3 regions of the Brevibacillus composti genome follow, and region 3 is predicted to be linked to each of the others. Evidence: riboswitches for the same ligand, from Rfam matches in the RefSeq annotation. Region 3 holds a riboswitch; each other region holds the start of a gene.
What was found. Region 3 has a riboswitch for S-adenosylmethionine ahead of JD108_RS21240 (BMP family lipoprotein). Riboswitches for the same ligand answer to the same signal wherever they lie in the genome.
Positions count from the first base shown of each region.

Region 1: another riboswitch for S-adenosylmethionine. It lies ahead of metK (methionine adenosyltransferase); the one in region 3 lies ahead of JD108_RS21240 (BMP family lipoprotein).
Region 2: another riboswitch for S-adenosylmethionine. It lies ahead of JD108_RS08340 (aminotransferase class I/II-fold pyridoxal phosphate-dependent enzyme); the one in region 3 lies ahead of JD108_RS21240 (BMP family lipoprotein).

Region 1 is NZ_CP066308.1:4,029,147-4,033,624, forward strand. Features, by position in the region: gene JD108_RS20170 (polysaccharide deacetylase family protein) at 1-415, opposite strand, end outside; gene metK (methionine adenosyltransferase) at 953-2,161, opposite strand; SAM riboswitch class I at 2,298-2,398, opposite strand; gene JD108_RS20180 (hypothetical protein) at 2,452-2,913, opposite strand; gene JD108_RS20185 (S8 family peptidase) at 2,940-4,478, opposite strand, start outside.
Region 2 is NZ_CP066308.1:1,587,566-1,592,043, reverse strand. Features, by position in the region: gene JD108_RS08350 (YhcN/YlaJ family sporulation lipoprotein) at 26-637, shown strand; gene JD108_RS08345 (aminotransferase class I/II-fold pyridoxal phosphate-dependent enzyme) at 658-1,860, opposite strand; gene JD108_RS08340 (aminotransferase class I/II-fold pyridoxal phosphate-dependent enzyme) at 1,857-3,026, opposite strand; SAM riboswitch class I at 3,122-3,250, opposite strand; gene JD108_RS08335 (pyridoxamine 5'-phosphate oxidase family protein) at 3,334-3,792, opposite strand; gene JD108_RS08330 (DUF5665 domain-containing protein) at 3,945-4,283, shown strand; gene JD108_RS08325 (hypothetical protein) at 4,280-4,478, opposite strand, start outside.
Region 3 is NZ_CP066308.1:4,262,872-4,267,349, reverse strand. Features, by position in the region: gene JD108_RS21250 (NAD(P)/FAD-dependent oxidoreductase) at 1-924, shown strand, start outside; gene JD108_RS21245 (methyl-accepting chemotaxis protein) at 1,119-2,597, shown strand; SAM riboswitch class I at 2,679-2,793, shown strand; gene JD108_RS21240 (BMP family lipoprotein) at 2,960-3,991, shown strand; gene JD108_RS21235 (ABC transporter ATP-binding protein) at 4,077-4,478, shown strand, end outside.

The DNA of each region.
Region 1 (4,478 bases), 230 kb from region 3:
CCCATTCGTTGCGCGCCTTCTCATCATGCAGGCTGTACGTATGAGAACCGATGTCCACCAACCCGGTTTGCAGCATCTCTTTTACCTGCGGCCTGGACAGCGGCATGGTCATGTTCTCCCGTTTGCGCTCGTCCGTATCTCGCAGTCGTCCCAGGATGGCAAAATTGACGGACGGAAACTGATAACGCTCCATCACGGGAAAGGCATGGGTGTAATAGCTTTCGTACCCATCGTCAAAAGTGATCAGCACCGCATTGGCGGTGGGCAGCACACCCGTTTCCACAAAACGGACAAACTCTGTCAACGAAATCGGATGAAAGTTGTTTTCGTACAGAAACTCCATATGTTTTTCGAATGCATCAGCACCGATGACATAGCGCTGGTCAGAATTGTCGGTCACATGATGGTACGTCAAAACAACTACCCGATTTCTGTACCATAATGCTGAGGAAACAGCTTTTTCCCGGCTGTCATCTTTTTGTGGCAAAGCTTCGTTTTTCTCACTTGTGCTTATAGACGTAATCACATGGGGGAAAGGTTGCACTTTTGACTCCTCTAGTTGTAAAAAAGAGGATGTCCCGAGCAGTCCGCCAGCTACAACCAGCCCTAAAGTCATGAAAAATACGAGAAGGAAGGGCAGTCTCTTCGGCAAACAGATCCCTCCTCTATGCCTATATAGGAATTTCGACGTACGCAAACAGATTCCTTTATGAACTGAATTCCAGTAAAGCTCCTGTCTATTTACCCATTGCCCGGGAGCATATAAGCGGTTATATCGAATTCCGTGTGCCTTTTAACCAGTAAAACGAATAGCGGGGCTGTAGTGAGAAGAATCATGTTCCCATGCTAAGCTCCGTTCTCCGCCCTGCAGGGAGGCTTCACTGTCCGCTCCACAGCGGCCCCTCAGGCACAAAAAAGAGCCCGGTGAATCACCAGGCTCTCCAGGCATCTGTTATTGCTGCATGAATGCGGCTGCATCCTGCTTGAGCGCTTCCGCCTTGTCTGTGCGCTCCCATGGCACATCCAAGTCATTGCGGCCGAAATGGCCGTAGGCCGCTGTCTGCTTGTAAATCGGGCGGCGCAGATCAAGCTGCTTAATGATACCGGCAGGACGAAGATCAAAATGCTTGCGGATCAGCGTCACCAGATGCTCCTCCGCCACCTTGCCGGTGCCAAAGGTATCGACGCTGATGGAAACAGGCTGCGCCACGCCAATAGCGTATGCTACCTGAACTTCACATTTGTCGGCGAGGCCGGCTGCCACGATGTTTTTCGCCACATAGCGCGCTGCGTACGCACCGGAGCGGTCCACTTTTGTCGGATCTTTCCCGGAGAAAGCGCCGCCGCCGTGACGAGCATAACCGCCGTAGGTATCTACGATGATTTTGCGTCCGGTCAAACCGGCATCACCCTGCGGGCCGCCGATAACAAAACGTCCTGTCGGGTTAATGAAATATTTGGTTTCGGCATCCAGCAGTTCAGCTGGCACAACCGGCTTGATCACATGCTCGGTGAGGTCTTGTTTGATTTGCTCCAGCGTTGCTTCAGGCGCGTGCTGCGTCGAGATGACGATCGTGTCGATGCGGACTGGCTTGTCCCCATCGTACTCCACTGTAACCTGTGTTTTTCCATCCGGGCGCAGATAGCTCAGCTGGCCGTTTTTGCGTACTTCAGTCAGACGGCGCGCCAATTGGTGAGCCATGCTGATCGGCAGCGGCATCAGCTCAGGTGTCTCGTTGCAAGCAAAGCCGAACATCAGGCCTTGGTCGCCGGCGCCAATTGCTTCGATCTCCGCATCTGTCATGGTACCCTCACGCGCTTCCAATGCCTGGTCTACGCCGAGGGCAATGTCTGCAGACTGCTCGCCAATCGCTGTCAGTACGCCGCAAGTGTCGGCGTCAAAACCAAACTTGGCGCGATCGTAGCCGATTTCACGGATGGTGTCACGAACGAGCTTTTGAATATCTACGTAAGTATTGGTGGTGATTTCTCCCGCCACGAGCACCAGACCCGTGGTAACGGAAGTTTCGCATGCGACGCGAGCATTCGGGTCCTTGGACAAAATCGCATCCAGGATCGAGTCGGAAATTTGGTCGCAAATCTTGTCGGGATGACCTTCTGTGACGGATTCAGAAGTAAACAGACGACGCCCTTTTTGCAAAGCCAATGTAAATACCTCCTTTGACCTCATACAAATAGTGTGGTAGCCGAAACAGGTTATTATTAGACGACGGCACAAGCAAAAAAAAACCTTTTCCTGTATGTGAGGAAAAGGTGCTGTGATTGCGTTCCCTACCCTCTTATCGGCCAGAACAGGTTACCGTTCTGCTGGTTAGCACCGCTCGAGTCGGTTGCCGGGCTTCATGGGGCCAGTCCCTCCGCCTGCTCTGGATAAGAGTATCCATTACGGTTTATAGAATAATCGTTTTTATCTCCGGTGTCAATAAGCGGTTAGCGTATTTCGTACTTGCCCCGGACCATGATGTAGGCCACGTTGTCGTACCCCGACTGTAGGCGCAGACCGCGATTGTCAGAGCGGGCAATCAGAAGCAGGTGATTGGCCTGCACGAGTGCTCCGCCGCGCAGGTCGGCTCCTTCGGTAATATCGGTCAAGCCGTCGCCTTTATTGCCTGCTACGGCTTGTACCTTGCCGGTGCGAACGATAAATTCGGTCCCTTCAAAGCCGTAGAGCGTCTGCCCCGGATACAGCTCCACCACGGTCAATCCATTGGAGACACTGCCTCCGCCTCCGCCCAAAGCCTGCCGGATTTGCTGATCAACATAGCTTTTGGTGACAACCGGATCGTCGACCGAACCCGGCACGCCGCCGTTTCCGTCAGCCAGTGCTTGCGATGCAAAGACCGCTGTTCCGACTATGGCCAGGGCGAGAAATCCCTTGGTTGCTTTTTTCATGTTCTATTCTCTCCTTTTCCATCGGATTACAATTGGTAAGCTTTGGCCAGCAGGACGACCACTTCCGCCCGCGTAGCCCTGCCCTGCGGCTTGAATGTTTGTCCGTAGCCGCTGATCCAGTTCCTGGAGGCGAGCGCCTCCACCGCCGGCGATGCCCAATGGCTGGTCGGCAAATCGGCAAAGGAAGATTTGCTCCGCTTGTACAGCAAGAGATCATGCGCCCGCGCCACCATCAGGGCCATCTCTGCCCGCGTGATCGACTGGTCCGGCTTGATGCTGTTGTTCGGATAGCCCTGGATGATGCCGAGCTTGTGCGCTGTCATCATATTGGCATGGGCCCAGTGGTTGGTGGAAAGGTCACGGAACGGACTTTTCCCCGCATAAGGAACGACATTGACACCCTTGGCCCGCATAGACTGAACCAGCATCGTCGCAAACTGGGCTCGCGTGACGGATTGGTCCGGCCGGAAGGTAGCGTCGTCAAAGCCCTTGACCACGCCCTTGCGGCTCAGTCTGGCGATTTCATTTCGGGCCCAGTGCGTGCTGATGTCGCGGTATCCTTCGATCAATGTCTGTTTGGTCAGCGTAAGCCGGTAGGAGTCGTATTTGAACGGCACAAAGCTGTTCAGCCGGATGTAGTATTTGCCCGGCTTCAGCTTCATCCCCAGGACCTCTTTTCCCTGATCGGACAGCTGCGCGACATCATTGGTGGAAACGAGCGCGTAGTTCAGCGTATCGGCACCGTACAGCTCGAGGCGCATCCCGCTCGACACCGGAACAAAAGGTGCCCGGATCGTCACGTACGATTCAGAATCGAGCGTAAATTGGAACCAGTCCTGATCCGTATGGGTCGGCAGCGTCCCCGTCATCAGCGTGCCTCCCGCCAGCGGCGAAGCCTGACGGTAGGTATCATTCGGCTCGTTGGTGTCTTTTCGAATCGGCGTATAGCTCAAATCGAGCTTGTACTCCCCGTTTACCTGATTCCGCCAATATTCGGTCAGGCGGATGTAATATTTGCCGGGCGACACTTCCTTTTGGGCGCGTTCGGTCGGATCATTGCGATCTCCGCGGTCGTACTCCTCCCAGCCTTGGCCCTGCTTGCCGATCTTCATCACCAGATCGATCCGCTTGGTATCGGCGGTGACGGTCACGTTTAATCGCCCGTATTCCCGGACATAGTAGGAAAACCAGTCTTCGTCTCCCTCTTCGTGAAAATTGCCGATCACCGTGATTTGGTTTCCGACCAGGGGACGAGCTGTATCGATGCTGTTGTTTCTCTCGTAGCGATCCGGATTGATCACAAACCGGCTCATCAAGAGATAGGTAAAAGAATTCACTCCGCCGCTTCGCTCCATCTTGATGTACATCCGGCCCGCTTTGGCCGGCACGGTCAGCGTATCCCCGTTGCCTATGTAGTAAGTAGCAGGCTCGCGATTATCGGAGTAGAAGGTGGCGGCCAACGGTGCTGACACCGAAGAGGTGACTGTCGCAAGCAACGTCACTTTCCCATCATAAGGAACATCCATAAAATACCAATCAATCGGGTCCCGCTCAGACAATTGCGC
Region 2 (4,478 bases), 1.8 Mb from region 3:
GCATGCATCTTTTAGGTAAAGGAGAATGACCGTGAAACGGACAATGATACTCGCGCTTGGTGTCAGCCTGCTCTTCACCGCATGCAACAACGCCAACAAGCCCCCAGCCAATCAAGCCGCTCCGCAGCCCGGCCAAACCGCCAACGAGACTCAGCGTGTGAAACAGACCGCGCCATCCCCCGCCTATGACCAGTCGCCGCAAGCGACGGCAGACCGCTTGGTGCAGCTGGCGACGCGGGTGCCCAACGTGACTGACGCGACTGCCGTCGTCATGGGCAAATGGGCCGTCGTCGGGATCGACGTGAACGCACATCTGGATCGTCCGGAGGTAGGCGTGATCAAATATACGGTCGCGGAAGCACTTAAGGAAGATCCCCAAGGAGCCGCTGCCCTCGTCACCGCCGATCCGGATATCGTGCAGCGCCTGCGTGAAATGGCGGCCGATTTCCGCAATGGACGTCCCGTCGCCGGTGCTGCGGAAGAGCTGGCGGACATCGTCGGCCGCATCATCCCGCAAGCTCCCCGTGATGTGCAGCGGCGGGAAGAGACGCCCAATCGGCAAAATGAACAGCGCATCAATAAAAGCGGCAAGGCAAAGCCCGAGGGCAATCAAAAAATCCCTGTCAATCGGCCCTGAAACGAAGAGGCATTCCCCGGTTACACCCCGGAGAATGCCTCTTTGCCGTCTTCGTATGCGTGTGTCACCTGCGGCACGTAAAGTTCCAAACCTTGCAGGGCTTGCTCCAGATCGCGAATCAGATCGTCGGCATCCTCCAGCCCGGCCGACAGCCGGATCAGCCCCTCGGTGATGCCCCTCGTCTCTCTCTCCGCCTTGGGCATCGCCGCGTGGGACATGCCAGCCGGATAGGAGAGAATCGTCTCCACGGCGCCCAGACTAACCGCCACGATCGGCAGCGTGACCCGGTCAAACAGCGCCTTCGCCCGCTCCCGGCTGCCCACATCGAACGAGAGGACAGCCCCGTGCCCGCTCGCCTGACAGGACTGGAGCTCGTGGCCCGGATGATCCTTAAGCCCCGTGTAATACACCTTGGTCACAGCCGGATGGTGGCGCAGCCAGCCCGCGATCTGTTCCGCCGTCCGGGTACTGACATCCAGGCGGGCTTTCAGCGATTTCAGACCGCGCATCACCAGCCAGGAATCCTGCGCTCCCAGTACGGCCCCCATGCCATTTTGGATAAAATAGAGCTGTTCCCCCAGGTCATTGTCTTTCGTCACCGCCAGGCCGGCTACCACGTCGCTGTGCCCGCCGATAAACTTGGTGGCCGAGTGGATGACGATGTCCGCGCCCAGCTCCAGCGGACGTTGGTAATAGGGGGTCAAAAACGTGTTGTCGACGATGACCAGCAGGTCAAATTTTTTCGCCAGCCTGCATACCGCAGCAATATCCGTCACTTTCAGAGTCGGATTGGAGGGTGTCTCCAGGTAAATGCCCTTCGTCCGCGGCGTGATCGCCTCCGCCACTCGATCTACGTAAGTGGTATCGACAAAGGTGACATCGATATTCATGCGGGACAGCACCTTGGTCAGAAAACGGTAGGTCCCTCCGTACACATCTTCGGCCACGATGACGTGGTCGCCCGCCGAAAAGAGCATGAAGACGCTGGAGATGGCCGCCATACCGGAGGCGAAGGCAAATCCCCGCTCTCCCCCCTCCAGCACCGCGATCGCTTCTTCCAGAGCCTGACGGGTGGGATTCCCCGATCGCGCATAATCATAGGCTCCCGGCCGGTCCAAATCGGCCTGGTGAAAGGTAGAGGCCTGATAGATGGGCGTCGAGGCCGCCCCGGTGACAGGATCGAAACAAGAGGTTCCGTGCAGCAGCTTGGTTGCAAATTTCATCGGGTACACTCCCCTGCGATCAGGCTCAGGGTGGCGTCGAGCGCCTGGCTGATATCCGCGATTAAATCTTCGGGATGCTCGATCCCGACCGACAGCCGCAGCAGCCGATCGCATACGCCCACGTACTCGCGAATCTCCTGCGGGATATCGGCATGGGTCTGGGTGGCCGGGTAGGTGCACAGCGACTCTACGCCTCCCAGACTCTCGGCAAAGGAGACGATCCGCAGGTGCTCCAGGAAAGGAGCCACCTGTGCGGCAGAGCGCACCCGGAATGATACCATGCCGCTGTAGCCGCTCGCCTGCCCGCTCTGAATCTCATAGCCCGGATGGTCGGTCAGCCCCGGATAAAAGACCTCTGCCACGGCGGGGTGCTCCCGCAGTTTTTCCGCGATCGCCAGAGCATTGCTCTGATGCCGCTCCATGCGCAGGGCGAGGGTTTTCATCCCTCTGAGGAGCAGCCAGCTGTCCTGCGGACCGAGGACGGCGCCGATGGAATTGTGCAAAAACCGAACCTTTTCAGACAACTCCGCTCCCTTTGTCACAATCAGGCCCGCCAGCACGTCATTATGCCCGCCGAGATACTTGGTGGCGCTGTGCAGCACCAGATCGGCCCCCAACTCCAATGGCCGCTGACAGTAGGGTGTCATAAACGTATTGTCGACCAGTGTGAGCAGCCCGTATTTCTTTGCGATGACCGAGACAGCCCGGATGTCGGTAATCTGCATCAACGGGTTGGTCGGCGTTTCGATAAACACCGCTTTTGTCTCCGGCCGCACGGCATCCTCCAGCGCTCGCAGATCGCGCAGGTCCACGTAGCTGAACTGCAGGCCGTAACGGGTCAGGACCTGCTCGAACAGACGATACGTGCCCCCGTACAAGTCAAGCGACACGATCAGGTGATCTCCTTTGGAAAACAAGCCCATCACGGTGTGAATGGCGGCCATGCCCGATGCACAGGCAAAGCCCGCGTCGCCGCTCTCCGCTTCGGCGATGGCTTCCTCTACGACCGTTCGCGTCGGATTGGCCGTTCGTGCATAGTCATATCCTGTACTCTGCCCCAAAGACGGGTGACGATAGGCCGTCGCGTAATAGACGGGAAAGCTGACTGCGCCGGTCGTCCCGTCGCGTCCCACTCCCGCTTGAACCAGTTTGGTTTCTACATGCATCTTTCTCTCTCCCCTCCCATGTTGAACGAGGGCATGAAAAAAGCCCCCTTTTCCTCTGAAAAGAAGGCTTTGTTTACGTCGCCGTAAGCAAACCCTTCTCATCTTTCAGAGCAAAACATCGCTCTGCAGGAATTAGCACCGTATTGTCCTGCTCATACAAGGATCACAGGAAAATTGGTTGCCGGGCATCATCGGGCCAGTCCCTCCGCCACTCTGGATAAGAAGTTTGCTATTCATTTGATTGATCCTAATACTACCGGAAAAAATAAGAAACTGTCAACTTATTTCTTTTTGCTGCTGTCTACTTTTATTCAGCCCCGCGCAGCGCGGTCATCACCTGATTGTCCAGCTTGGCCGCCGCATTTTTGTCATACGTTTTTTCATACTGGGGTTCCACAGAGATACGCGAGCCGTAGAACATGACATCGCGTACAGCTTCAATCGTCACTTCCACCATCGCCAGCTTCAGCGGAACATTCTCCATCCGTTCGGTTTTTACGACCGCCCGGCCATTGATCGCGTAGGATGAACCGGCGCCGATCAAGTGCAGAACGACTTGCGGCTGTTTGGCAATATTGGCCAGGATGCGCGAGCGATTATCGACCGCAAACCGGATGACTTGCGGGGTAGCCGCGTATGTCCAGGAAAGCGAGCTGAGCGAAGGAGCTCCTGACTCGTGGTCAATCGTACCCAGCGTCACAAAGCGCTCCTGTTGCAACAGCCCAAACAATTCCTCCGAAAGTGTCTGGGATACAGTCTCAGCCATTCCGAAGCCTCCTCGTCATAAAGTAATGTCATGTCTATTGTACCTGTCAGGGTAACGATAGGCAAACCTTTCCGGTCCCGCTTGATTCTTGCCCTCATTTTCCCTAGACTGTTAGATACTTGGAACAACAGATGACAGGAGGAGATTTTCAGATGCAGACTACCCCTGTGGACCGCCTGTTAGAAAAGATCGATCAACTGCTCGCCGAATTGCAGGAAGTGCGCAAGCTAAACGAGCGCATGGACAAAATCGCCCTGTTTTTGGAGGATATTCGCCTGGCTGACGTGATTCAAAATTATACAGCCCCGCGCAAGCTGCTTGTCACGAATTTCCTCGCAGGCTTGGCACGGGGCTTGGGACTGACGATCGGAACAGCCATTGTACTCGCCCTGCTGGGCTCCGTCCTGAGCAAATTCTTCGCTGTCCCCATTATCGGCGACTACATTCGCCAAATTGTTGACTACGTAGCCGGTTATTACGGTCAGCCTTAGTCGTCATCCCGTTCATCGTCACGGTCATCGTCGCCGTGATCATCATTGCCGTGTTTTTTCCAATAGCCGTAGGCATTGCCGTTTGGATGCTTCTTCTCTTTGCCCTTGCCCTTTTCCTCCCCGTTAACCGGTGTGCCATGAGGGATGTCGGCAGTCGCGACAGTCTTGCCGTCGATCACCAGTTCCAGACGGACG
Region 3 (4,478 bases):
TACCTCAAAGAGCGCATCGACATGATGTTCAAGACAGAAGTAGAGGATATCCTCACAGTGAAGGATACAGAGGGACATCACATACAAGGCGTGGTTTTGAAAAACGGCGAGGAGTATCGGAGCGACTACGTGATGATCGGGCCTGGCCGGGACGGCTCCGCGTGGCTGACCGGGATTTTGAAAAAGCGCCGACTCAAGATGTACAACAACCAGGTGGATGTCGGGGTGCGTGTCGAGACCTCCGATGTCGTGATGCGGGAAATCAACGAACATCTGTATGAGGGTAAATTTATCTTCAACACCTCGGTGGGGACGCGTGTACGCACGTTTTGCAGCAACCCCTCCGGTCACGTGGTGGTCGAAAACCACAGCGGTGTGATGGCAGCCAACGGGCATTCCTATCAAGACCCGGCGCTCGGCTCCCAGAACACCAACTTTGCCCTGCTTGTCTCGCACAAATTTACCGAGCCGTTTGACAAACCGAATGAATATGCCCGCGAAATCTGCAAACGGGCGAACGACCTTTCAAACGGCGGTGTCATCGTCCAAAAATACGGCGATATTCTGCGCGGCCGCCGCTCCACCGAGTCTCGCATCCGCGAAGGGTTTTTGGAGCCTACGCTGAAAGAAGCCGTACCGGGTGATTTGGGACTGGTGCTCCCGTACAACACGATGAAAAGCCTGATCGAGATGATGGAAGCGCTGGACAAAGTAACGCCGGGGATCGCTTCCGAGCATACGCTCTTCTACGGCGTAGAGGCGAAATTCTACTCCGCCCGTCCGAAACTGACAGAGGAGTTCGAGACGGAAATCAAGGGGCTGTATTGCGGCGGCGACGGTGCGGGCATTACCCGCGGACTGGCACAGGCCGGAGCAGCCGGCGTGTGGATTGCGCGCAATATGATCAAAAAATGGATGGCATAGGCGATCGCCATAGGTTTGCCCCGAGGATGTCCCGTTATGATGGTAACGGGGCATTTTCTTTTCCCGTTTGGGCCAGTCGGGAAGCGGAACTTTTTTCACACATTTTTACAATCTTCGTAGTTCTTTCGACTATTTACAGTCTATAATGACAGAAGATACATTTTCCCAGTAAGACAGGTTACGAGGGGGTACATATGATTCGATTGATTCGCAACACCTTAACGAACAAGGAAGGCTTCATGATCTTTATTCTCTGGAATCATCTCTGGATTGCCGGGTGGATTGGACACCAGCTCAATGTGAACTTTTGGCAGCTGACCTCCTTGGGGTTGCTGGTTACTCTCATCGTTTCTCCGTTGTACTTCATCCGCAAGGACAGTCGCATCATACGCTATCTGGTAGCGGTGGGACTTCTCTACTATTCGATCGCATTTGACCACTTCACCCCTTATCAGGAAATCTCGTTCCTCGCTTTTATCGTCCTGGGCTTTTTAGCGGCGTACCTTGACTGGAAATTGATCGTCTTCGCGGGTGTCGCACAGGTCGCGGCAACTGCGGTCGGGTTTTATACCGGGTATTACCACTTGTTTGACGGAAACTTTACGGAAGTGAATCTGTTGCTGCGGATCGTCATGTTTATTTTGATGATTGCAGGCTTGGCTTATCTCTGCCTGGCCGGACAAGCCTCTCTCTCCATCGCCGAAAAGGCCAGACGCGTCGCGGAAGAGAAAGAACACCGCCTCACCGAGCTGCTGCGGGATATCAAGCTGGTGACGGAGCAGGTCGAGCGCACCTCCGAGCATGTGCATGAACATGCCGAGACGACCAAACGCAATACGGACGACATGATGATCGCGTTTAAAGAAGTGGCGACAGGCATGGAATCGCAGGCCAATTCTACGGTCAAAATCGAGGAGGAAGTGCAGTCCATCGACCAGGAAATTGTCACGGTCCATGAGCAGGCGGCCACGATGAAAGCAGAAGCCGATCAGAACAGCCGCCGCCTGGCCGAAAGCATCAGCATGATGAATGAGCTGTCGGGGCAGATGGAGCAAATCGTGCAGGCCGTGCATGTCGCCTCTTCGACCATCCGCGAGCTGAACAAACAGGCCAACCGGGTAGAGGAGATCGTGGAGACGATCAATCAGATCGCTACGCAGACCAATTTGCTCGCCTTGAATGCGGCGATTGAGTCGGCCCGGGCCGGCGAGCATGGACGCGGCTTCGCCGTTGTGGCGGACGAAGTGCGGAAACTGGCGGAACAAAGCGCTACCGCCACACAAGAGATCGCGGAAATTTTGCAGTCTTTGCACCAGGAGAGCGAAAATGCCGTCAAGCATATGAGTACGGGCGAAGTTTCGGTGGAGAAGGGCCAAGCACTGGCCGTAGAGACCGTCGCTTCCATCGAGACGGTGCGTTCGGGGATGGAGTCGTTCCTGGAGGCCGTGGAGCACGTCCGCACCAGCATGGATCGCGTGAAAATGCGTTCCGGGGAAGTGGCCGCCGAGATGTCTACCATTACGGCCGTCACCGAGGAATCGGTTGCCAATTTGGAAGAGTTGTTCGCCACCGCAGAAAATCAGCACCAAAAAGTGCGGGAGATCACCGAGGAAATCGGCGAGCTGACGGCCCTTTCCGCGAAATTGAAGCAATCGTTCCAAAGCCAATCCTAAACTTTCGCAATCGGAAAAAAAGAATTGCAATTTCGTTTTGTTCTGCTAGAATGAATTCATCCAAGTGAATAGTTTCACCTTACCTTATCAAGAGCGGCGGAGGGACTGGCCCGATGAAGCCCGGCAACCTATGTACATGATGTGTACAGATAGGTGCCAATTCCTGCAGAACCTATGGGGTTTTGACAGATGAGGAAGAGGTTGGCGATATACGGCAAACTCTTCCTTCGGGAAGAGTTTTTTTCATAGGCGGGCGGATGCGGTAAGCGGAGGCTATTCCCTGGGGAGACTTGGTGCCAGCCGAGTTTTTCAAATAGAAACAAAATACGAAATGATCTGTAGGAATAGGAGAGAAGGACATCATGAAAAAACTGCTTTTGGCTTTGACGACATTTGCACTACTTGCAGCGGGCTGCTCGTCTGGAGGCTCCGCCCCCGAAGACAAAGGACAGGCGCAGGCAGGCGGACAGGAAGCTCCGAAAAAACGCGTCGCTCTGGTGCTGCCCGAGAAAATCGGGGTAAACCCGTTCTTTCAGCAAATGGACGACGGCGCGAAAAAAGCGGCGGCGGAATTCGGCGTAGAAGTGAAGACCATTGAATCGACGGACCACGGAGCGATCGAGGAGAATATCCGCGTAGCAGTGGCCGAGCAGTACGATCTGATCATCACCTCCTCCTTTGAAGCGGAGGACGCGCTGAAAAAAGTGGCGACGGAAAATCCGGACCGCACTTTTGCCATCATCGATACTCAAGTGGACCTGCCAAATGTGCGCAGCGTCATGTTCCGCGAGCAAGAAGCTGCTTATCTGGTGGGAGCCGCGGCTGGATTGGCTACCAAGACCAATAAGGTGGGCATCGTGGCCGCGATGGACATTCCGATTTTGAAAAAGTGGACGGACGGCTTCCAGGAAGGGCTGAAGGCCACCAATCCCAATGTGGAAGTGCAAATCAACTACGTCGGCAGCTTCAGTGACCCGGCAAAAGCGAAGGAGCTGGCTCTCCTGCAAGCGTCGAAGGGAGCCGACTTTATCTACGGGGCAGCGGCAGTAGGGGATCTCGGCGTATTCGAAGCCGCCAAGGAAAAAGGCTTCTACACCTCCGGCCAGGACGTTGACCGCACCAGCATCGACCCTGAGCACATCGTCCTGTCTCAATTGAAGGGGACCGATTCCGCCGTGTATGAAACGGTCAAAGCCTTTGTCGAGGGCAGCCTTGAGCCAGGTGCCGTAGCCTACGGACTGAAGGAAAACGGCGTGGGTGTCACCTATGTCACCCATGAGAGCGCGACTCCGCTGAATTCGTTCATCGGCGAGGAGGTCGTGGCCAAGGTAAAAGCGATCAAGGATGAGATCGTAGCCGGCACACGCACCGTGACGGATCCGCTGAAACAATAAGAACCCGTTCTATACGGAAACCGACTGCACTCCTGTAGTCGGTTTCCTGCTCTACGCAGAGGAAAAGGAAAAAGGAGGGAAACCTGTGACATACCGACTGGAGATGCGGAGCATGACGAAGCGGTACGGGGATTTCACCGCCAACGACAACGTATCCTTCACGCTAAAAGAAGGGGAAGTCCATGCCATCGTCGGCGAAAACGGCGCGGGCAAAACGACATTGATGCGCATGCTCTACGGCATGGAGCAGCCGACATCGGGAGAGATCGTCGTCAATGGAAAAGCGGTTGTCTTTCGCGGCCCGGAAGATGCCATCCGGCAGGGGATTGGCATGGTCCACCAGCACTTCATGCTCTTCCCCGACTTTACCGTCGCCGAGAATATCGTCATCGGGTACGAACCGCAGAAAAAAGGAGTCTTTCAGCGCAAGGAAGCGATGCAGGCGGTCCGTGCCCTCAGCGAGCGCTATCGGATTCCCATCGCAGAA